3 regions of the Pseudomonas sp. S07E 245 genome follow, and region 3 is predicted to be linked to each of the others. Evidence: riboswitches for the same ligand, from Rfam matches in the RefSeq annotation. Region 3 holds a riboswitch; each other region holds the start of a gene.
What was found. A riboswitch is a leader RNA that binds a small molecule or an ion and turns the genes downstream of it on or off. The one in region 3 is predicted to bind cobalamin.
Positions count from the first base shown of each region.

Region 1: it holds a riboswitch for cobalamin, as region 3 does, so the genes downstream of both, K3F44_RS08235 (ABC transporter substrate-binding protein) here and cobW (cobalamin biosynthesis protein CobW) in region 3, are expected to answer to the same signal.
Region 2: it holds a riboswitch for cobalamin, as region 3 does, so the genes downstream of both, cobO (cob(I)yrinic acid a,c-diamide adenosyltransferase) here and cobW (cobalamin biosynthesis protein CobW) in region 3, are expected to answer to the same signal.

Region 1 is NZ_CP080625.1:1,839,592-1,846,673, reverse strand. It holds gene K3F44_RS08255 (OprD family porin) at 1-248, opposite strand, end outside; gene K3F44_RS08250 (pseudoazurin) at 245-685, opposite strand; gene K3F44_RS08245 (ABC transporter ATP-binding protein) at 703-1,491, opposite strand; gene K3F44_RS08240 (iron ABC transporter permease) at 1,488-2,504, opposite strand; gene K3F44_RS08235 (ABC transporter substrate-binding protein) at 2,501-3,514, opposite strand; cobalamin riboswitch at 3,641-3,843, opposite strand; gene K3F44_RS08230 (DUF1624 domain-containing protein) at 3,872-5,038, opposite strand; gene K3F44_RS08225 (TonB-dependent siderophore receptor) at 5,179-7,082, opposite strand, start outside.
Region 2 is NZ_CP080625.1:2,950,558-2,957,639, reverse strand. It holds gene K3F44_RS13630 (sorbosone dehydrogenase family protein) at 401-1,720, opposite strand; gene K3F44_RS13625 (hypothetical protein) at 1,802-2,380, opposite strand; cobalamin riboswitch at 2,531-2,684, shown strand; gene cobO (cob(I)yrinic acid a,c-diamide adenosyltransferase) at 2,803-3,414, shown strand; gene K3F44_RS13615 (cobyrinate a,c-diamide synthase) at 3,411-4,706, shown strand; gene bluB (5,6-dimethylbenzimidazole synthase) at 4,703-5,353, shown strand; gene cbiB (adenosylcobinamide-phosphate synthase CbiB) at 5,350-6,258, shown strand; gene cobD (threonine-phosphate decarboxylase CobD) at 6,251-7,082, shown strand, end outside.
Region 3 is NZ_CP080625.1:1,309,593-1,316,674, reverse strand. It holds gene cobN (cobaltochelatase subunit CobN) at 1-1,247, opposite strand, end outside; gene cobW (cobalamin biosynthesis protein CobW) at 1,251-2,318, opposite strand; cobalamin riboswitch at 2,420-2,617, opposite strand; cobalamin riboswitch at 2,735-2,959, shown strand; gene K3F44_RS05875 (CbtB-domain containing protein) at 3,058-3,243, shown strand; gene K3F44_RS05870 (CbtA family protein) at 3,254-3,943, shown strand; gene K3F44_RS05865 (cobalamin biosynthesis protein) at 3,943-4,347, shown strand; gene cobM (precorrin-4 C(11)-methyltransferase) at 4,378-5,133, shown strand; gene K3F44_RS05855 (DUF1272 domain-containing protein) at 5,195-5,437, shown strand; gene K3F44_RS05850 (response regulator transcription factor) at 5,664-6,278, shown strand; gene K3F44_RS05845 (transporter substrate-binding domain-containing protein) at 6,290-7,082, shown strand, end outside.

The DNA.
Region 1 (7,082 bases), 530 kb from region 3:
CCCATCAGGCCATAGCCCCACTCTTCGGCTTTGCCGCTACGCTCGCTACGCGGTTTGTAGGCGTTGCGCGCGCCGCTGTTGCTGGCGCCGTGACGATAATCGCGCTGGTCGAATACGCTGCGGTTGAGCAGGCTCCAGCTGCTGTCTTCAATCAGCCCATTGGCCTTTGCCTGGGCAGACTCGGCGGCTGCCAGAGGGGCGACAGTGATCAGCGGGAGCAGAGCAGCAGCGCGCTTGAAATGGCTCACTGACCTGTTCCCAGTTTCTCCAGCTGTACTTGCAGACGGGCCTTGGCCCGGGCTGGCAAGGTCGCCGGCAGGGCCGGCATATCGACCGCCGGTTCGCCAACCTGGATCAACATGACCATGCCCATCGCCAAGTGCGGAATGCACTGAATTGCATACAACCCCGGTACGCTGAACTGCTGCTCGTGGGGCTGATTGAGCTTGCTCTTGAAGGCTTCGGCGCCGGCTGGCAGCAGCTCGGCCAGGGTCGCGGCATTGTGCCCGCTCATGCTCGGCACAAAGCGCACGCTGTCGCCGGGAGCGATGTGCAGGTGGTCCGGTTCATAGACCATGGCGCCGTCGCTGCCGCGGTTGAGCATCTTTACTTCATGGATTTCGGCGTGAGCCGGCGGGGCGAGTAGGGCGCTGCACAGCAGCAAGGCGAGAGGGCGCGAAAACATAGTGGGAACATCCGTGTTCAAGGGGCGCGAAAACGCAGTATGCGGGCGCCGTCATAAGGATCGGTCAGGTAGTGAGCGTGCACGCCGAAGGTCAGCAGCAGGCGCTCTGGGGTCAGCACGTCATGCGGCTTGCCGAGTGCTACCAAGCGGCCTTGGTCGAGCACCGCGAGGCGGTCGCAGGTCAACGCCTGGTTCAAATCATGTAAAGCCACCAAGGTCGTCACCGGCAGTGCCTGGACCTGTTGCAGCAGGCTCAGTTGGTGCTGGATATCGAGGTGGTTGGTTGGCTCATCGAGCAGCAATACGCCTGGCCGCTGGGCCAGCGCTCGGGCGATGTGCACGCGCTGCCGCTCGCCGCCGGACAGGCTGTGCCAGAGACGCTGGCGCAAGTGCAGGGCGTCAAGATCGGTAAGGGCCTGCTCGACGATGCGCCGATCCTCGGGGGAGTACGGCGCCAGCGCCGATAGCCATGGTGTGCGGCCCAGGGCCACGGCGTCATACACGCTGATGGCATCGCTGGTGTCGGCTTGCTGCTCGACCAGAGCCAAAGCCTGGGCGATCTGCCGCCGGGGCATGCGCGCCAGTGGCTGGCCGAGCAGTTGCACTTCGCCGCTACTCGGTTTGAGCAGGCCGGCAAGCAGTTTGAGCAGGGTCGATTTGCCGGAGCCATTTGGGCCAACCACGCCGAGGGTTTCCCCGGCGATCACCTCAAGCTCGACCGCTTCGAGCACATCGTTGCCACCCAGACGCAGGCCAAGGCCTCGGCAACTGAGCGGCGCGAGACTCACGCTGTTGAGGTTGGTCATGCGCGCCCCCGGCGGCTTACCAGAATCAAGGCGAACAGCGGCGCGCCAATCAGCGCAGTGACCACGCCGACCGGAATCACCTGCCCAGGAATCAAGGTCCGCGAGAGGATATCGGCGCTGATCAGGAACAGCGCACCTCCCAGGGCACTGGCCGGCAGCAGGCGGCTGTGCCCGGTGCCGAGCAGCAGGCGCAGTGCGTGTGGAATGACCAGGCCGACAAAACCGATGGCGCCGACAATCGATACCATCACTGCCGTAACCAGCGCCGCGCAGCTGATCAGCAGCAGTTGGCTGCGGCGCACCGGAATACCCAGCGAGGCCGCCGAGTCGGCGCCGAAGGTAAAGGCGTCGAGGGTGCGCCGATGCCACAGGCATACCGCCAAACCCAGCAGCGCCACCGGCACCGCCAGCCACACCGACGGCCAACGCACGCCGCTGAGGTTACCCAGCAGCCAGAACAGAATGCCGCGCGCCTGTTCGGCAGTCGCCGACTTGGTGATCAAGAATGCCGTAAGCGCGCTGAACAACTGCGAGCCAGCGATCCCGGCCAGAATCACCTGGGCATTGCCGCCGCCAGCACCGCTGGCCCGCGACAGCAACAGGACCAGGCCGAACGCTGCCAGTGCACCAATGAACGCGCCGCCCGACATCGACAGCGCAGCGCCACCAAGCCCGAGCAGGGCTACCGCGACCGCACCCGTCGAGGCGCCCGCCGACAACCCAAGCAGATACGGCTCGGCCAGCGGATTGCGCAGCAGCGCCTGCAGGATCACCCCGCAGGTCGCCAGCCCGGCGCCGCATGCGGCAGCCACCAGGGTGCGGGTCAGGCGATAGTTCCAGACGATGCCCGCGTCGATCGGGTCGACTGGGTAACCGGCGTCCCACAGGTGGTTGGCCAGGACCTGCACGACCACGCTGGGCGCGACTGGCGTTTCACCAATGGCGATACCGGCAAGCATCGCCCCCAGCAAGGCGAGCAGGGCAGCGGCGCAGTAGGGCAGCAGACGCATCATGGTTGCTCGGCTTTCCCCGAAGCAAACGCGTTGGACAGCGTCTCCAGGCCACGGAACAGGCGAATACCGGCCTGCATCGCGTCGGCATCGAGGACGATGATGCGGCCCTCGCGAACGGCGTCCATGTGTTTGGTGACGGGGTCACTACGGAGGAATTCGAGCTTCTTCTGGTAGTCATCGGCAGGGAAGCGGCGGCGGTCCATGCGGGCGATGATCAGCCAGGTCGGGTTGGCCTTGGCCAGGGTTTCCCAGCCAACGGTTGGCCACTCTTCGCTGGACTCGACCACGTTGCGCACCCCCAGGGTCTGCAGCATGAAGTCGGCCACGCCCTGGCGGCCGGCGACATAGGGGTCGATGTCGAGGTCGGCACTGGAGAACCAGAACAGGGCGGAGGTCTGCGACAGGTCGTGGCCGGCCAGTTGTTTGCGGGCATTGTCCAGGCTCTGCTTGAGCTCGTTGTTGAGCGCTTCGCCACGCGCCTGCACGTCGAAGATCTCGGCCAGTTGGCTGACGCTTTTGTAGATGCTGGCGATCTGGAACGGCTGCAGCCGGGTGCCGTCGGCACCGACCAGGTTGTCCTTGCCTTCGCAATCGGACGGCAGCACATAGGTCGGCACGTTCAGCTCGTTGAACTGCTCACGGGTGCCGACCACACCCTGTGCGCCGATCATCCATTCGAACTGCGCAGCTACCAGTTGCGGGCGCTTGCCGACCACTGCTTCAAAGCTTGGGTCGTTGTCAGCGAGGCGCTCGACCTTGTCGTTCTGCGCCTTGAACTCGGGCAGCACGTTGTTGAACCACAGCGAGGTGCCCACCAGCTTGTCGCCCAGGCCCAGTGCATAGAGCATTTCGGTACCGGCCTGGCCGATGGTCACTGCGCGCTGCGGCGCCTGGGCAAAGGTCTGCACCGCGCCGCAGTTGTCGATGGTCAGCGGATAGTGGGTGGCGGCGGCCTGGGCCAAGCCAGACAGGCTCAGGCCTGCCAGCAGGGTCACGAAACGGGGCAGCATGGGTGGGCGATCTCCTATCGAACAATGCGGGGAATGAACCCACGGACAGGCATCGCCTTGCCCATTGCGCACGGCAATAGGCAGCACCCTGGGAAGGGTGGAGATGGCCAGCCCGGACACCCCGCCGGTTGGTAAATGTTTGCCGGCAGGTCTCCTGACTGGTGCGTCATGGCCTGGCTCCAGCCTTCCCGGGTCAGCAACCCAGTGGCATCAATGGAGCAGGCTCGGCACTTACAGTTGCGGGGGCAGTTCCGTTTCGCCTGCATTCAAGGGCAGGCCTGGGATTCCCTGTTAGTTCCGTGATGGAAACCGGCGGGCGGCATGGTAGACCATCACGCCGCCGGGGGAAAACGCTTTTCAGAGATACTTGAGCCAGCTGATGTCGCGGCGGCGTGCCTTGAGTTGGGCAAACTGGCGCACCGGCAGGTACAACGCCGCCGCCAGCAAGCCGGCAGTCAGCCAGATGAAGCCGATGCTGTCGAAGCCGAAATAACCACCCTGATTGAACCCGAACAGCGCGACACAGGCCAGGTACAGCAGCTTGAGCACATACAGGTGCAGCAGGTAGAAAAACATCGGCGCCGCGCCGAACACTGCCAACACACTGATCCAGCGCGCCTGGCCGGCGCGTTCGAAACCGCGCAGCAACAGCAGCCCGGCGCCCAGCGTCAGCGCCAGGAACAGCAGCGACGGTGGGTACTTGGTGATGTTGCAAAAGCTCATCACGGTCTGCATCAGGCTCGGGTAGCTGCTCCACGGCGCTTCGCCGTAGCCATTGAGCAGGCGCAGGCCGACGAAGCCGAGCAGGGCCGCTACACCCGCCAGCAGCAAGCGCCGTTGACGCACGCTGGCGACGCTGCTGCGGGCGAACCAGGGGCCGAGGGCGTAGCCAAGGGCAATCACGCCAATCCACGGCAGCACTGGGTAGGAAGTGCGCATGCGCAGGCTGTCGGACACTTCCAGCCAGCCGCGGTCATGCAGGATCGCCCACGGCACATGCATGACCGAGCCGGGCGCAAAGTGCACGCCGTCGAGCAGGTTATGCCCGGCGATGATCAGCGCACTGAGCGCGATCAGCGCCGGGCGTGGCAGCCAGACCAGCAGTGACAGCGCGATCATGCTCACGCCGATCGCCCAGATCACCTGCATGTAGATCACCGTCGGGGGCAACTGGAAGGTCCAGGCGAAGTTGACCAGGGTGAATTCCAGCACCACCAGAAACAGCCCGCGCTTGAACAGGAACGCCGAGGTGGCGCCGCGGCCTTGATACTTCTCGCCATACAGCCAGGCCGAAAGACCGGTCAGCAGGACGAACACCGGGGCGCACAGATGCGCCAGGGTGCGGCTGAAAAACAGCGAAGGTTCGGTGCTTTCGATGGTCATCGGGTCAACCACCTGATGATGCATGAAGAAGGTCTCGCGTACGTGATCGAGCAGCATGAACAGAATGACCAGCCCGCGCAGGGCATCGATGCTCTGCAGGCGTTGGCTGACGAGGGTGGGGGAGGTCAGAGCGCTTGTCATGAAATTTCGCTGGTGAAGTTTTGTGTAACGTTATCTTATAACTATTGGTTTTCCTGTTGAAAGTCTTTTGTCGGCGAGCGTAGTGCCCATGAAGGCCCTGGCTAGCCCGTTGCTGCGCGGCCAGCCAGGGTAAATCGGGTTTAGAAGCTGTAGTCCAGCGTGGCGAAATACGAGCGTGGTGCGCCCAGCAGCCACTGCTCGCCGCTGTAGGCGGCCGTCACGTAGTTGCGGTTTAACAGGTTGTTCAACTGCAGGCCCAGGCGCACATCAGGCAGCACTTGCCAGCCCAGGTTGGCATCGACCACGGTGTAGCTGGGGATGCTCTGGCTATTGCCGGTGTCGGCGTAACGTGTGTCGACATAACGCAGACCGACGCCGGCGTCGACGTTCTGGCCAAAGCCTTTGCTCAGCCACAGGTTGGCACTGCGTCGCGGCACATTGGCCGGGCGTTTGCCGCTGCGGTCGGTGGCAACGCCTGCCACGCTTTCATTGAAGTCGTCGTACTTGGCCCGTAGCAGGGCGGCGTTGGCCGACAGCTGCCACTGGTTGGCCAGGGCCAATTCGAGGGTCGCTTCCAGGCCATCGGAGGTCTGCTGGCCGGCCTGTTGCGGTTGATGGCTGACAGGGTCGTCGACCAGCAGCTTTTTCTTGACGATGTGATAAGCGGCCAAGGTCCACTCGCCACGGCCATCAAGAAAGCGCTGCTTGACGCCAAGTTCGGTCTGGCGCGCTTCGGTCAGGTCGAAGTTCATCTGTGCCGAGCTGAGGCTGACCAGGTTTTCCACACCGTCTTCACTGGTCGAGTACTGGCCGTACAGCGACAGGTCCGGCGTCAGCGCATAGACCAGCCCTGCGCGCCAGTTGCCGCCGCTGAGACTGCGGTCGGTGCGGCTGCCGTCGACCAGGTTATCGCGCTCGATGTGGTTTTGATCACGGCGAATACCGGTGACCAGCGACAGCTGCTCAGTCAACTGCGTGCGGTTTTCGGCGAACAGCGCTGCGCTGTGGGTGGTACTGAACGAGCGCGGTTGCAGCGGCGTGGCGCTGACGAACTGGCCGGGCGCGGGCTGCCACGGGTCAATGTAGTCGTTGCCGATATCGGTGTAGGGCCAGTTGTTGGTCAGGCGGAAACGGATCTTGTTGTATTCGGCGCCCACCACGGTCGTGCTGGCCAGGCCAAACAGGCTGTGCTGGAAGGTGAAGCTCTGGCGATCACCGATCTGCTCCTGGTTGTGCTTGATCTCGAGAAAGCCATTGCGCAGCAGTTGGCCGACGTCTGCGTCCCAGTTGTAGTTTTCGGCGTTGCGCCAGTGGCGACGGCTCTTGATGTAATAGAGCTGGTTGCTGGCGCTGACGTTGTCGCTGATAGCCCACTCGCTGCTCAGGCGGGTCCATTCATCGTGGTAGCGCAATTCGGCGTCACGCACGTTGTAGTTCTTGTCGCGCAGGCTGTCACGGTAGTGCCCGGCAATCAGCGGTGTGCCGAAGTAGTTCATCGGCTCGGCGTCGCCGCGTTCGTGGGCGAGGGTGAAACTCAGGTCTTCGTTGGCATCGAAGCGCAGTGCCAGGCTCAGGGCCAGGTTGCGTGAGTCGCCGCGGTCGATATGGCCATTGCCTTGCTGCTTGTTGATGGTGGCACGGTAGCTGAGGCGCTCGCTCAGGCTGCCGCCGCTGTCCAGGCCCAGTTGCTGGCGGTCCCATGAGCCGTAGCCCAGGCGCAGCTGGTTGTGGATCTCGCCTTGCACGGGCTTTTTCGGGATGACGTTGACCACCGCGCCGGTGGCGCCTTCGCCGTATAACACCGACGCCGGACCGCGCAGCACTTCGATACGTTCGACCAGCCATGGGTCGACCGGGAAAGTCTGGGTGCCGGCACCGGTGTACAGGCGCGCGCCGTCGAACAGGGTCATCACCGAACCATGGCCGTTGAAGCCGCGTGCGCTGAGGCCAGTGCCGCCATCGCCTGGGGTGCCGATGGAGGTGATACCGGGGGTGCGGGTGACCGCATCCTGCACGGTGAGGTTGCTGCGCTGCTGGATCTGTT
Region 2 (7,082 bases), 1.6 Mb from region 3:
CTGCGTAGCGGCCCCGGTGATCTCTGGTCGTTCACTGGTGCTGCGTGCTTATCCATTCTCTGTGGTGGCCTTGCGGGCCCCTTTCGCCCTTACGGCGAGTCACTTTTTTGGCAAACGCCCCAAAAAAGTAACCAAAAAAATGCTGGGCTCCACATCCGGCCCCTTCGCTGCGCTGCGGGGTTCCCTCGCTCCGGTCTTGCTCCCGGGAGGGCCGCGCTGTACGGGCCATCCTGGCCCGCAGCGCTTGCCGGCCATCCATGGCCGGCACCTCCCTTCGCAAGACCTGCGCTCGGCCTCCTGAGTCGCCGGTGGATCAAGATCAAAAGCAGATCAAGAGCACGCCTCGCTTCGCTGGCGCAGATCAAGAGCGAAAGTCAAAAGCCGGGGCTGCTCAGCGCTCTCATTGCTTTGCTGCGCTCACACGCCAAATCACATTGCCCACATCATCCGCTACCAGCACGCCCTCGCGCTGATCGCTGACCACGCCAACCGGTCGGCCCATTGCCTCACCTTGTTCACTCAAGAAACCGCTCAGTAGGTCCAGCGCCTGGCCTGCTGGCTTGCCGTCCGCATCGAACGGCACAAAGATCACTTTGTAACCACTGTGTGGCTTGCGGTTCCACGAGCCGTGTTGACCAATCAGCGCGCCACGGCCAAACGGTGCGGGCAACAAACCTGGCTCGATAAACGCCAGGCCAAGCGAAGCGGTATGTGGCCCCACGGCGTAATCCGGTACCAGCGCCTGGGCGACTTTGGCTGGGTCTTGTGGTTGTACCCGCACGTCCACGTGCTGCCCGTAGTAGCTGTACGGCCAGCCGTAGAAACCGCCATCCTTGACCGAGGTGATGTAGTCCGGGACCAGGTCGCTGCCGATCTCGTCGCGCTCATTGACCGCCGTCCATAGCGCCCCCGATTGCGGCTGCCAGGCCAATCCATTCGGGTTGCGCAGCCCGGAGGCGAAGATGCGGTGGCTGCCGGTTGCGCGGTCCACTTCCCAGATCGCCGCGCGGCCTTGCTCTTGCTGCATGCCGTTCTCTGCCACGTTGCTGTTGGAGCCTACCGTGACGTACAGCTTGCGCCCGTCGGGGCTGGCGATCACGTTCTTGGTCCAGTGGTGATTGAGGGTGCCACCCGGCAGGTCGGTGACCTTCTGCCCGCGGCCGTCGATCTGCAACGCATCGGTCACGTAATCGAAGCGCAGCAGCTTGTCGGTGTCGGCGATGTACAGGTCCTTGCCTACCAGCACCATGCCGAAGGGCGAGTTGAGCCCTTCGATAAAGCGGCTGCGGGTTTCGGCGACGCCGTCATGGTCGCGGTCGCGCAGCAGGGTGATGCGGTTGGCGGTGGGGACGCCGGCACCGGCCTTGGACATGGCTCGTTTCATGAACCAGCCGCGCAGGCCTTTGCCGTCGTCCGGCTTGGCCGGTGCGTTGGTTTCGGCGACCAGCACGTCGCCATTGGGCAGCACATACAGCCAGCGCGGATGGTCGAGATGGTCGGCAAATAGCGCAACCTGAGTGCCGGCCGCTGCAACTGGTTTGCCACCCTGCGGCCAGCCGACCGCCGGCGCGACGTTGACGGTTGGCAACAGGGTTTTGTTTGGCGCCGGTAACTGCGGTGTGGGGCCGATGCCATCGTTGACTCTGAGGCTGGCGGTCTCGCCGCAGCCGCCGAGGCCTGCGAGCAAGGCGAGCACAACGGCACTGCGCATTCTGTCCATGGGCGGGCTCTCGACAAGGGCTATGGCATACAGAACCATAGGCGCCGGACGAGGTTCAACCGGGCGCGGCGCAGGGCTGCTTCACGCTTGCTTGAACAGCAATGCAACACCTGGGAAATACTGGCCGTGCTCGTTGTGCAGCTTGCGATAGGCGTACGGGAAGTACCAGGCCACGGCGCAGGTGGTGTGCTTTTGCAGGTCATCGACCAGATCCTGGAGTTCTTCCGGGCTGGCGTGCTGGCCGGCTTTCCACGGGCTGACGAACAGCGCCCCGGCTTTGAGCTGGCTGGCATAGGCAATCGGCTTGGCGGCGCTGGTGGTTTCTTGCAGGGCGGCGGTCAGGTCGAGCCGGGCGATGCGCGGCCAGCGCTGGCTGGCGTGCAGGTGGATCGACTCCTCGGCGGTGCTGATGGCCAGGTCACAACGGCCTTCGCGCTCGCTTTCTTCGCGTTGCTTGCTGCTGGCAAACTGGGTCAGGGCGACCAGCTCGGCTTGCCAGGCAGCCGCAGCCAGCAGGCCGACGTTGGCCGCTGCGCCATGCCAGTAAGGCGCGTCGCTGGCATGGTTGAGTTCGGCGAAGCGATCGATGCAGTCGACCCAGCGCTCCAGGGCAGGACGCAAAAACTCCAGGCGCGGGTTGTTGATGATCAGACCTTGCATGCTGCGCACTCCTTATTGTGATTATCGCGGTCAGCTACAGTGATGGCGATATGATATCAATGCTAGCAGTCTGCGCTGTACTGTCGAATCGGCCATTGATCCAGGCCAAACCGGCCTTGTTTCATTGACGCTCCCGGTGCAACCCTCTAACCTTCGCGGCGTGTTTCAGGTGCCCTGCGGACTGCGGTCTGGCGGGGTGAAACTGGGAAGCCGGTACCAGTCCGGCGCTGCCCCCGCAACGGTAGGTGAGCCGCGTACGTAGCGCTCACGAGCCCGGAGACCGGCCTGTTACTGCCAACGGCATCACGGAGGGTGATGCACAGTTCACTGTGGTTTGCGCCACGGCGCCTGCGCGTTCTCCGTTTGCCTGCCTTTCGATCTGTCGCCGCCCGGTGCGCGCGCAGGCACTTGCGGAGAACCTTATGAGCGACAACCCCGAACGCGACGAACGCCACCTGGCGCGCATGCAGCGCAAAAAGGCGATCATCGACGAGCGCATCGCCAACTCTCCCAATCAATGCGGCCTGCTGCTGGTGCTGACCGGTAATGGCAAGGGCAAAAGCAGCTCGGCTTTCGGCATGCTCGCCCGCGCGCTGGGCCATGACATGCAGTGCGGTGTGGTGCAGTTCATCAAGGGTCGCAACAGCACCGGCGAAGAGCTGTTCTTCCGCCGTTTCCCCGAGCAGGTGCGCTACCACGTGATGGGCGAGGGCTTTACCTGGGAAACCCAGGACCGCCAGCGCGACATCGCCGCGGCAGAAGCCGCCTGGGCGGTATCGCGGCAAATGCTGCAGGACCCGTCGATTCATTTCGTTGTGCTGGATGAGCTGAACATCGCCCTCAAGCATGGTTATCTCGACCTGGACCAGGTGCTCACTGACATTCAGGCTCGTCCGCCAATGCAGCACGTGATCGTCACCGGCCGCGGCGCCAAACCGGAAATGGTCGAACTGGCCGACACCGTCACCGAGATGGGCATGCTCAAGCACGCCTTCCAGGCCGGTATCCGCGCGCAGAAGGGCGTGGAACTATGAGTGACCCGCGCCAGTGCCCGGCGGTGCTGATCGCAGCGCCCGCTTCCGGGCAGGGCAAGACCACCGTGACCGCAGCCCTGGCGCGCCTGCACCGCAACCTCGGGCGCAAGGTGCGGGTGTTCAAGTGCGGTCCGGACTTTCTCGACCCAATGATTCTGGAGCGGGCCAGCGGCGCGCCGGTGTACCAGCTCGATCTGTGGATGATCGGCGCGCAAGAGAGCCGGCGACTGCTCTGGGAAGCTGCCGCCGAGGCCGACCTGATCCTCATCGAAGGGGTCATGGGCTTGTTCGATGGCACTCCGTCCAGCGCTGATCTGGCGCGCCATTTCGGCGTGCCGGTACTGGCGGTGATCGACGGTACCGCCATGGCCCAGACCTTTGGTGCGCTGGCCCTGGGCCTGGCACGCTACCAGGCCGATCTGCCGTTCGCCGGGGTGCTGGCCAACCGGGTTGGCAGCCTGCGCCACGCGCAACTACTTGAAGGCAGCCTGACCGAAGGCCTGCGCTGGTACGGCGGGCTGTCGCGCGAGCGCGGCATCGAGCTGCCCAGTCGCCACCTGGGCCTGGTGCAAGCCAGCGAACTGAACGACCTTGACCAGCGCCTCGACGCCGCCGCCGAGGCCCTGGCTGGCAGCTGCGATGCCGCGTTGCCGCCAGCGGTGAGCTTCGATGGCCCCGCTTTGCCAGCACCGTTGCCCTCGCTGGCTGGGGTGCGCATTGGCGTAGCGCACGACGAAGCGTTTGCCTTCATCTATGGCGCCAACCTCGACCTGCTGCGGGCCATGGGCGCGCAGCTGGAATTTTTCTCGCCGCTGCACGACAGCGAGCTGCCGCAGGTCGACAGCCTCTATCTGCCAGGCGGCTACCCCGAATTGCACCACCATGCGCTGGCCGCCAATACGCCGATGCTGGACGCGATTCGCGCTCATCACAGTGCAGGCAAGCCGCTTTTGGCCGAGTGCGGCGGCATGCTCTACCTGCTTGAAAACCTGACCGATGTTGCCGGTGAGCGCGCCGCGCTGGTTGGTTTGTTGACTGGCGAGGCGGTGATGCAGAAGCGCCTGGCAGCACTGGCCCTGCAAGCGGTGGAACTGCCCGAAGGCACTCTGCGCGGGCACACCTATCACCACTCGCTGACCACCAGCGAGCTGGAGCCAATCGCCCGTGGCCTCAGCCCCAACGGCGGCCGCGGCAACGAGGCGGTGTACCGCCTGGGCCGGCTGACGGCCTCATACGTGCACTTCTATTTCCCCTCTGACCCCCACGCGGCGGCGGCGCTGTTGCGACCATGAGCGAGCATGCCTTCTCCGATGCCGAACGCGCTGCGGTGTACCGAGCGATCGGCGAGCGCCGCGACATGCGCCACTTTGCCGGTGGCGAAGTAGCGCCGCAGGTGCTCACACGCCTGCTGGTGGCCGCGCATCAGGCCCCCAGTGTTGGCTTGATGCAACCGTGGCGGTTCATCCGCATCAGCCAGCGCGACTTGCGCGGACGCATCCAGACCCTGGTCGAGCAGGAGCGGGTGCGCACCGCCGAAGCCCTTGGCGAGCGCTCCGACGAATTCATGCAGCTCAAGGTCGAAGGCATCAACGACTGCGCCGAGCTCTGGGTGGCAGCGCTGATGGACAAGCGCGAAGCGCACATTTTCGGCCGCCGCACCTTGCCGGAAATGGACCTGGCCTCGCTCGCCTGCGCAATCCAGAACCTCTGGCTGGCCGCGCGCGCCGAAGGCCTGGGCATGGGCTGGGTATCGTTGTTCGACCCGCAGGCACTGGCCGAGCTGCTGGCCATGCCAGCCGATGCCAAGCCGGTGGCGGTGCTCTGCCTGGGCCCGGTCGAGGCGTTTTACCCAGCACCGATGCTGGCCCTGGAAAACTGGGCCGAACAACAGCCACTGAGCGCCATGCTCTACGAAAACCAATGGGGAGAACGCGCATGAGCGTGGCCTTGCTGACCGTCGCCGGTGTTGCCCTCGACGCGCTGCTGGGTGAGCCGAAACGGCGCCACCCGCTGGTTGCTTTCGGCAATTTTGCCGCACGCCTGGAGCAGCGCCTGAATGCGGGTGGTCGCGGCTGGCGCAGCCATGGCGTCAGCGCCTGGTTTCTGGCCGTGGTGCCGTTGACCTTGCTGGCACTGTTGCTGTCCTGGCTGCCGCTGATCGGCTGGCTGGTCGATGTGCTGGCGCTGTACTGTGCGTTGGGGCTGCGTAGCCTCGGTGAGCACGTAATGCCGGTGGCTGACGCACTGCGCCGCGGTGATCTGGCCGAAGCCCGGCGTCGGGTCGGCTACCTGGTCAGCCGCGAGACCGCTGAACTGGACGAAACTGCCGTCGCCCGCGCTGCCAGCGAATCAGTCCTGGAGAACGGCAGCGATGCAGTGTTTGCTGCTTTGTTCTGGTTCATCATCGCCGGTGCGCCCGGGGTGGTGCTGTACCGGCTGAGCAATACGCTCGATGCCATGTGGGGCTATCGCAACGAACGCTTCGAGCGCTTCGGCTGGGCGGCGGCGCGTATCGACGACGTCCTCAACTACATTCCTGCAAGGCTGGTCGCCCTGACTTACGCGCTGCTCGGCAAGACCCGCCTGGCGCTGACCTGCTGGCGGCGTCAGGCGCCACTGTGGGACAGCCCCAACGCAGGCCCGGTGATGGCCAGCGGTGCCGGTGCGCTCGGCGTCGAGCTGGGTGGGCCTGCGGTTTATCACGGCGAGCTGCACGAGCGGCCGCAGCTGGGCGAGGGGCCACCGGCCGATGCCGACGCCATCGAGCGCGGCTGGAGCCTGGTGCAACGCGGCGTCTGGTTGTGGCTGCTGCTGATCTGTCTGGGAGCGTATCTGAATGCTTGAACATGGCGGCCGCCTGCAACGCGCAGTGCGTGAGTACGGGATTGCCCGCGAGCAGTGGCTGGACCTGTCCAGCGGTATTGCCCCATGGCCCTTTGCAATCCCGGCGATTGCGCAGGCTGCCTGGGCGCGCTTGCCGGAGAGCGAAGATGGTCTGGAGCAAGCTGCGCGTCACTACTACGGCGCCACGCAGCTGCTGCCCGTGGCAGGCTCGCAGGCCGCCATTCAAGCCTTGCCACACCTGCGCGCGGCGGGCCGGGTAGGGGTGCTGACGCCGTGCTATGCCGAACATCCCTACGCCTGGCAGCGTGCCGGGCATCAACTGATCGAGCTGGCCGAGGATGATGTCGAGCAGGTGCTGGATAGCCTCGACGTGCTTGTTGTGGTCAACCCCAACAACCCCAGCGGCCGGCTGTTCACGCGCGAGCAGTTGCTTGCCTGGCATGCACGGCTGGCTCGGCGTGGTGCTTGGCTGGTGATCGATGAGGCGTTCATCGATACCAGCCCAGCCCAAAGCGTGGTCGACTGTGCCGAGCGAGCGGGGCTGATCGTGCTGCGTTCGTTCGGCAAATTCTTTGGCCTGGCCGGTGTGCGGCTGGGGTTTGCCATGGCCGAACCAAGCCTGTTGGCCCGCCTGGCCGAACTGCTCGGGCCGTGGGCCGTGCCGGGGCCGACCCGCGTGCTGGGTCAGGCCTGCCTCAACGACAGCGCTGCGCAATTGGCCCAGACCGTGCGCTGCGCGCAGGCCAGCCAGCGCCTGGCGGCTTTGCTGGACGACGCAGGCCTGGCGCCGACCGGCGGCTGCGAGCTGTTCCAGTACCTGCGTT
Region 3 (7,082 bases):
CCCGCAGCGCGCATCGCCTCAAGGATGTTCAAGGCCGCCCCCGGCGTGTCCAGGCCGACACCGTTACCAATCCGGCCATCGCGGGTCGGATAGTTGGCGAGGATCAGCGCGACACGCTTTTGCCCATTCGGCAAGCGCGCCAGCGCGACCCAGCGACGGCCCAGCTCGGCGACGAAGTCCATGCGTTCCGGGTGGGCGCGATAGCACACCACATCCGCCTGGCTGCGTTCACTGCGCCAGGCCAGGTCCTTGAAGCTGACCGGCCGGGTGATGATTCGCCCGTCCAGCTCCGGCAACACGATGTGCATGGCCAGATCGCGGCCGCCGAGGCCCTGCTCGCTGGTTTCCCAGCCCAATTGATTGTCCTGCGCGCAGATCGCCTGCAACACCGGTACATCCCGGCGCAGCGGCCGCGCGTTGGGGCGCTCGGGGCTGGACAAGGCAAAGCCAGTGGTGTTGATCACCACCTCGGCCTGGACCTCATCCATCCACGCTTCAACCTGATCGAGACAGGCCCGCTCTTTGAGGCTGGCTACAGCGATCGGCAACGGGTTGAGCCCCGCCATCTGCAGCCGCTGACAGAACACGTCGATGAACGCGGTGTTGGCCGCCTGCAGGTGCGAGCGGTAGAACAGCAGCGGCGCCACCGGCAGCGCAGGATCCCAGTCGGCGTACCAGTCCGGCAACTGCGCACTGGCCTTGGCTGGGTGGTAGACCACGGTACGGGCCAGCGCTTCCGGCTCCTGCCAGGCATAGTCGCGCTGGAACCACAGGTTGCCCACGCAGTTGAACAGATTCAGCGCGTTGGCCTTGCCGCCCTGGCGCAGGTAGTGCCACAGGCGCTCGGCCTGGTCGCTGCTGACCGTGCTCAAACCGGTGAGCTCGGGGTCAGGCCGATCATCGCCCGGGACCATGATCACCTGAACACCGCGCGCCGCCAGCTCGACCAACTGCTCGATGCCGTAGCGCCAGTAGCCAACGCCGCCGTGCAGTGATACCAGGATCAACTTTGCATGGCGCAGCACCTGGTCGACATACAGGTCGACCGAGGCATGGTTTTGCACCTGCATGGGATTGGCCAGGCGCACGCTGGGGTAGTCGCCAGGCAGCTGTTCCGCGGTTTCGGCCAGCAGCGCCAGGTGCGAGTCACCGCTGCACAGAATGACCAGTTCGGCGGCAGTCTGGCCGAGGTCGGCAATACTGTCGTCCGGGACAAAACCACCGGGCTGGGTGCGCAACAGGTGCATGGATCAGGCTTCCAGAGCCTGACGCAGACGGGCTTCGAGCTGAATGGCGTCAAGCTCCTGGCCAATCAGTACCAGGCGCGTGATGCGCGCCTCGTCAGCGCCCCAGGCCCGGTCGAAATGCTTGTCGAAGCGGGTCCCTACGCCCTGGATCAGCAGACGCATCGGCTTGCCCGGGATGGCTGCAAAGCCTTTCACGCGCAGGATGCCAAACTCCACTACCAATTGGTTGAGGGCCGCCAGCAGCAAGCGCTCATCGGCCTCTGGCAAATCCAGCGAGATCGAGTCGAAGGCATCATGGTCGTGATCGTCATGATCATCGTCGTCATGGTGGCTGTCATGATGAGTTCGGCGCCCATCAATGTGCGCTTCCGATTCGGCACCCAGGCCCAGCAGCACATCCAGCGGCAGGCGGCCGCTGCTGGCTTCGATGACCTTGACCGCCGGCGGCAGCTCTTCGGAGACTTCGGCGCGAACCTTGGCCAGGCCTTCGGCGTCGATCAGGTCGGCCTTGTTCAGCACCACCAGGTCAGCGCTGGCCAGCTGGTCGGCAAACAGTTCGTGCAGCGGCGACTCATGATCAAGGTTCGGGTCGAGCTTGCGCTGGGCATCGACCTGGTCTGGGAACGCTGCGAAGGTACCGGCAGCCACTGCCGGGCTGTCGACCACGGTGATCACCGCATCGACCGTGCAGGCGTTGCGGATTTCTGGCCACTGGAAGGCTTGCACCAGCGGTTTGGGCAAGGCCAGGCCGCTGGTTTCGATCAGGATGTGGTCCAGATCGCCGCGACGTGCCACCAGCTCACGCATGACCGGGAAGAACTCTTCCTGCACGGTGCAGCACAGGCAGCCGTTGGCCAGCTCGAAGACACGCCCGTAGGCTTCTTCTTCGGTGCAGCCGATGGTGCATTGTTTGAGGATTTCGCCGTCGATACCGAGCTCGCCGAACTCGTTGACGATCACCGCGATGCGCCTGCCCTGGGCGTTGTCGAGCATGTGCCGCAGCAACGTGGTTTTGCCCGAGCCGAGGAAGCCGGTGACGATGGTGACGGGGAGTTTGGCCAGTGTTTTCATGGATGCGTGTGCCCTTGGCAGAATGGCGCGGGCATGCAGGACGAGCGCCGCAGGCTGTCACAGCCGGGCTTGTTCGCCTCCGGATCACCCCGCCCGGATTAAAGTCGAAATCGTCTCGAGGCAGGTCTCCTGGCTTGCACCGCACCGGCGCCGGGCCGGTTGGATGACGCCTTCCCGCGCAAGGCGCAGTGGCTGTGTCGATCCTGATCAGTGCTTACAGTTGCGGGGGCAGCCGCGGCTTGACCGCGTTCCCGTCTTAGCTCCGGCCACGCCGGAGAACCTCGAAGCAGACAAGGCTACGCACCCCGGCGGCAAGCTGCAAGCGGCTTTAGGGGCTGTCATCTGCCATATATAGGCGGCTGAATGCACGCTGGCGTGCAACTTGTCACTTGCAGCGCGCCGCTGCGGCATGGTTTGCTAGCGCCTTGCGTTCAGGTGCCCCCTATGGGGTGAAACGGGAAACCGGTGCGTCGCTGGCCTCAATGGAGAGCCCGACTACTCCGGTGCTGCCCCCGCAACGGTAAGCGAGCGAAGTGTCTTGACCACTGTGCCAGGCTGTAGGGCATGGGAAGGTGACGCTTTTCAAGGAGCCCTGCTCCTCCTCGTGAGCCCGGAGACCGGCCTGCGTAGTCGAATATCAACACCCCGCGGTGGGCGGGCGCTGTCGCATTGCCCTGGGCCATCCATGCCCGGGGCCGGTGCGCTTGCCCCCTGCCTATAACAAGCAGAGGATTGCGTCATGCCCATCACCAGTGCCAAACACAGCATCGCCACCCCCGTCAGCCTCAGTCAACGCCTGGTCATCGCCGTCGGCGCCAGCCTGGTTGGCCTGTGCCTGGTGTACTTCGCCGGTTTCTCGCACATCGAGGCGGTGCACAACGCAGCCCACGATACGCGCCACAGCGCTGCCTTCCCCTGCCACTGAGTAGACTCGCATGATCACGCGCATTGCCCGTACTGCAGGGTTCAGCGGCCTGCTCGCCGCCCTGCTGCTGACCCTGCTGCAAAGCTTCTGGATCAGCCCGTTGATCCTCGAAGCGGAAACCTTCGAGAGCCCAGCGCCGGCTGCCCAGCATGAGCATGGCGACAGCGCCGTTGCTGCCCACGAGCACAGTGCCGAAGCCTGGGCGCCTGAAGACGGCTGGCAGCGCGTGCTGGCCACCACCGGCGGCAACCTGGTGGTTGCAGTCGGCTTTGCCTTGATGCTGGCAGCGCTGTACAGCCTGCGCGAACCCAACCGGGTCGCCACCGGAGCGCTGTGGGGCCTGGCCGGTTTTGCCGTGTTCTGCCTGGCGCCAACGCTGGGCTTGCCGGCAGAGCTGCCGGGCACGGCGGCAGCCGACCTTGGCCAGCGCCAGACCTGGTGGATCGGCACTGCGGCCGCAACTGCGGTCGGCCTGGGCCTGATTGTGTTTGCCCAGCATTGGCTGCTGAAGGTAGTCGGCGTACTGCTGTTGGCGCTGCCACACGTGATCGGCGCGCCGCAGCCGAGCGTGCATGAAAGTCTTGCGCCTGAAGCCCTGGCAACCCAGTTCAAGATCGCCTCGTGGCTGACCAATGCCGCCTTCTGGATTGCCCTGGGCTTGCTCAGTGCGTGGTTGTTCCGCCGCTCGCGGCAGGCTTGATGTCTGAGCCGCTACCCGCCGTGTATGTCGGCGTTGGCTGCCGCAAGGGCTGCCCCGCCGACCTGCTTGAAGCGCTGCTGCAACAAAGTCTGGCCAGCCTTGGCTTAACCCTGCATGCAGTGCAGGGCATCGCCAGTATCGAGCTGAAAGTCAGCGAGGCCGGCCTGCATCAACTGGCCGATCGCCTGCAACTGGCGCTGCAGTTTTTTCCCGCAGAGCAGTTGCAGCGTTTTGCCCCACAGCTCAGCCAGCACTCCGCTACAGCCTTCGCCCACAGCGGCTGCTGGGGCGTAGCCGAAAGCACCGCCCTGGCCTTGGCCGCGCGTGCTCACGGCAGCGCGCGGCTGGTGCTCACCCGGCAAACGTTGGCGGGCGCTACCCTCGCCCTCGCCAGTGCTGGATAATCGCCTCCATTTTATTTGCAAGGATTTGCCATGACGGTCTACTTCATCGGCGCCGGCCCGGGCGATCCGGAACTGATCACGGTCAAAGGCCAGCGCCTGATCCGGCAGTGCCCGGTGATCATCTACGCGGGCTCGCTGGTCCCCGCCGCAGTGCTCGAGGGCCACAGCGCCGAAACTGTCATCAACAGCGCCGAACTGCACCTTGAGCAGATCATCGACGCCATGCACAGCGCGCATGCGCTAGGCCACGATGTGGCGCGGGTGCACAGCGGTGACCCGAGCCTGTATGGCGCCATCGGCGAGCAGATCCGTCACTTGCGCGAGTTGGGCATCGACTACCAGATCATCCCTGGGGTAACGGCAACGGCGGCCAGCGCCGCGCTGCTGGGTTGTGAACTGACCCTGCCGGGCATCGCCCAAACGGTGATCCTCACTCGTTACGGCGACAGCTCGCCGATGCCCGCCGGCGAGCAACTCGGCGATCTGGCCCGGCATGGCAGCACCCTGGCGATCCACCTCGGCGTCAAGCACCTGCCACGGATCGTCGCAGAGCTGCTGCCGCATTACGGCGCTGACTGCCCGGTTGCGGTCATCCATCGCGCCACCTGGCCGGATCAGGACTGGGTCAAAGGCACGCTGGCGGACATCGTCGAACTCACCAGTACACGGGATTTTCGGCGAACTGCGCTGATCCTGGTCGGTCACGTACTTGGGGATACACCGTTCGCCGAATCAGCCCTGTATCGCGCCGGCCATGCTCACCTGTATCGCCCCGGCAACGGCTGATTGCCAGCGCCGCCAGCGCGGAGCAGACTCGACCTACCTTGTTGCTATCGGAGCCACGCCCATGCTGGAACTACGCCCCAACTGTGAATGCTGCGCCGTCGAACTGCCCGGCGACAGCCCGGATGCAATGATCTGCTCGTTCGAATGCACGTATTGCCGTAGCTGTGCCGAACAACGTCTGCACGGACGCTGCCCGAACTGCGCTGGTCAGCTGCAAAGCCGGCCGACCCGCGTTGGTAACGCACTGAGCAACAACCCCGCCTCAACTAAGCGCGTCATCAAAGACCACGCGCCCTGCGCCTGATTCCTACCGCCGGCAGGCCGGAAGGCCTGCCGCATCCTGATTGTTACCGTATTTTTTGTAGGAATTTTCCTCAGAATCACCTGGTTTGTTCATCACGCATATACTCGGCATTATCATGGACTGAGAATCGACGTATCTTGCGCGCTGCCTGAGGTTTGCGGATCAACCCTCAGCTACGTTCCTGTGTGATTCAGGCAACGGACCCTCTTCACCACAGGAGCTAGCAATGACAACCGTGATGCTGGTCGATGACCACCCAATCGTTCTAACGGCTGTACGCATGCTGCTTGAGCGCGAACGTTTTCGAGTCATTGGCACCGCCGAAGATGGTAAGGAAGCCGTGGAACTGGCCCGCAAACTCTCACCCCAGGTAGTGATCGTTGACATCGGCCTGCCCGAGCTGGACGGCATGGAGGTGATCAAGCGCCTGCAGCTGCTGGACCCACCACCCAAGATCATGGCCCTGACCGGGCAGCCTGCCGACCTCTACGTCAGGCGTTGCCTGGACGCCGGGATTGGCGCTTTCGTCAACAAGAACGAAGACATCGAGTCGGTGGTATTCGCCCTCAAGGCACTGATCAAGGGCTACTCGACCTTTCCGCAAATGTCGGTCAACAGCAATTCGCTGGAGTCTGAAAACGCCCGACTGGACAGTTTGTCCAACCGTGAAATGGAGGTACTGCGCAGGCTGGCTCGGGGCGAAAACAACAAGGCCATTGGCGAGTCCATGAACCTTAGCGCCAAGACCATCAGCACCTACCGCGGACGCATCATGGAGAAGCTCAAGTCGGAGTCGCTGGTGGAAATGATCGATCTGGCCAAGCGCAACAGCGTCAACTGAAGCTTTACGCCATGACCGGTCTGCGCACACTGCTACTCCTGATCAGCCTTAGCGGCGCGTCTGCGGCCGTGCTCGCTGACAGTCAGCCCCGGCAGTTGCTGGCACGCTCGAGCAGCGCTGCTGCTCCACTGGACCTTGCCGTCGATGACCGCGAGTGGCTGAACCAGCACAAGGTACTGGTACTCGGCAGCTCGGGGCCGGATTACCTGCCTTTTGAAATCAATATCACCCCAGCCGATCATGAAGGGCTCAATGCTGACTATGCCGGCTTGATCAGCGAGCAGTTGGGCATAGCCGTTCAAGTGCAGCGCTTTGACAGCCGCGAACAGGCGATCAAAGCCTTGCAGGACGGGCAAATCGATCTGCTGGGCAGTTCCAACGCAACCGAAGCCAGCAATGCCGAGCTTACCTTGAGCCAGGCATATGCAGACGACCTGCCGGTGATCGTCGCTCGACAGGACCAGGACAAGGCCGTGCGCCACGGCGATGACCTGGCCGGGCTGCGGCTGGCGATGGTCGACCATTACCTGCCGGCCAGTACGGTCAAGGCCCAGTATCCGCAGGCACAGCTGCAACTTTATCGCTCGACCTTGAGCGGCTTGTCTGCGGTCGCCATGGGCGACGCCGACGTCTACCTGGGCGACGCCATCAGCACCGACTACCTGATCGGCAAGAGCTACCAAGGCCAGGTGCGCATCGACCATTTTTCGGCGCTGCCCGGCGGCTCGTTCGCCTTCGCCACGCGCCGCGACAACTCGCGCCTGCTCAGGTTGCTCAACCAGGCCCTGAGCCGCATCAGCGACA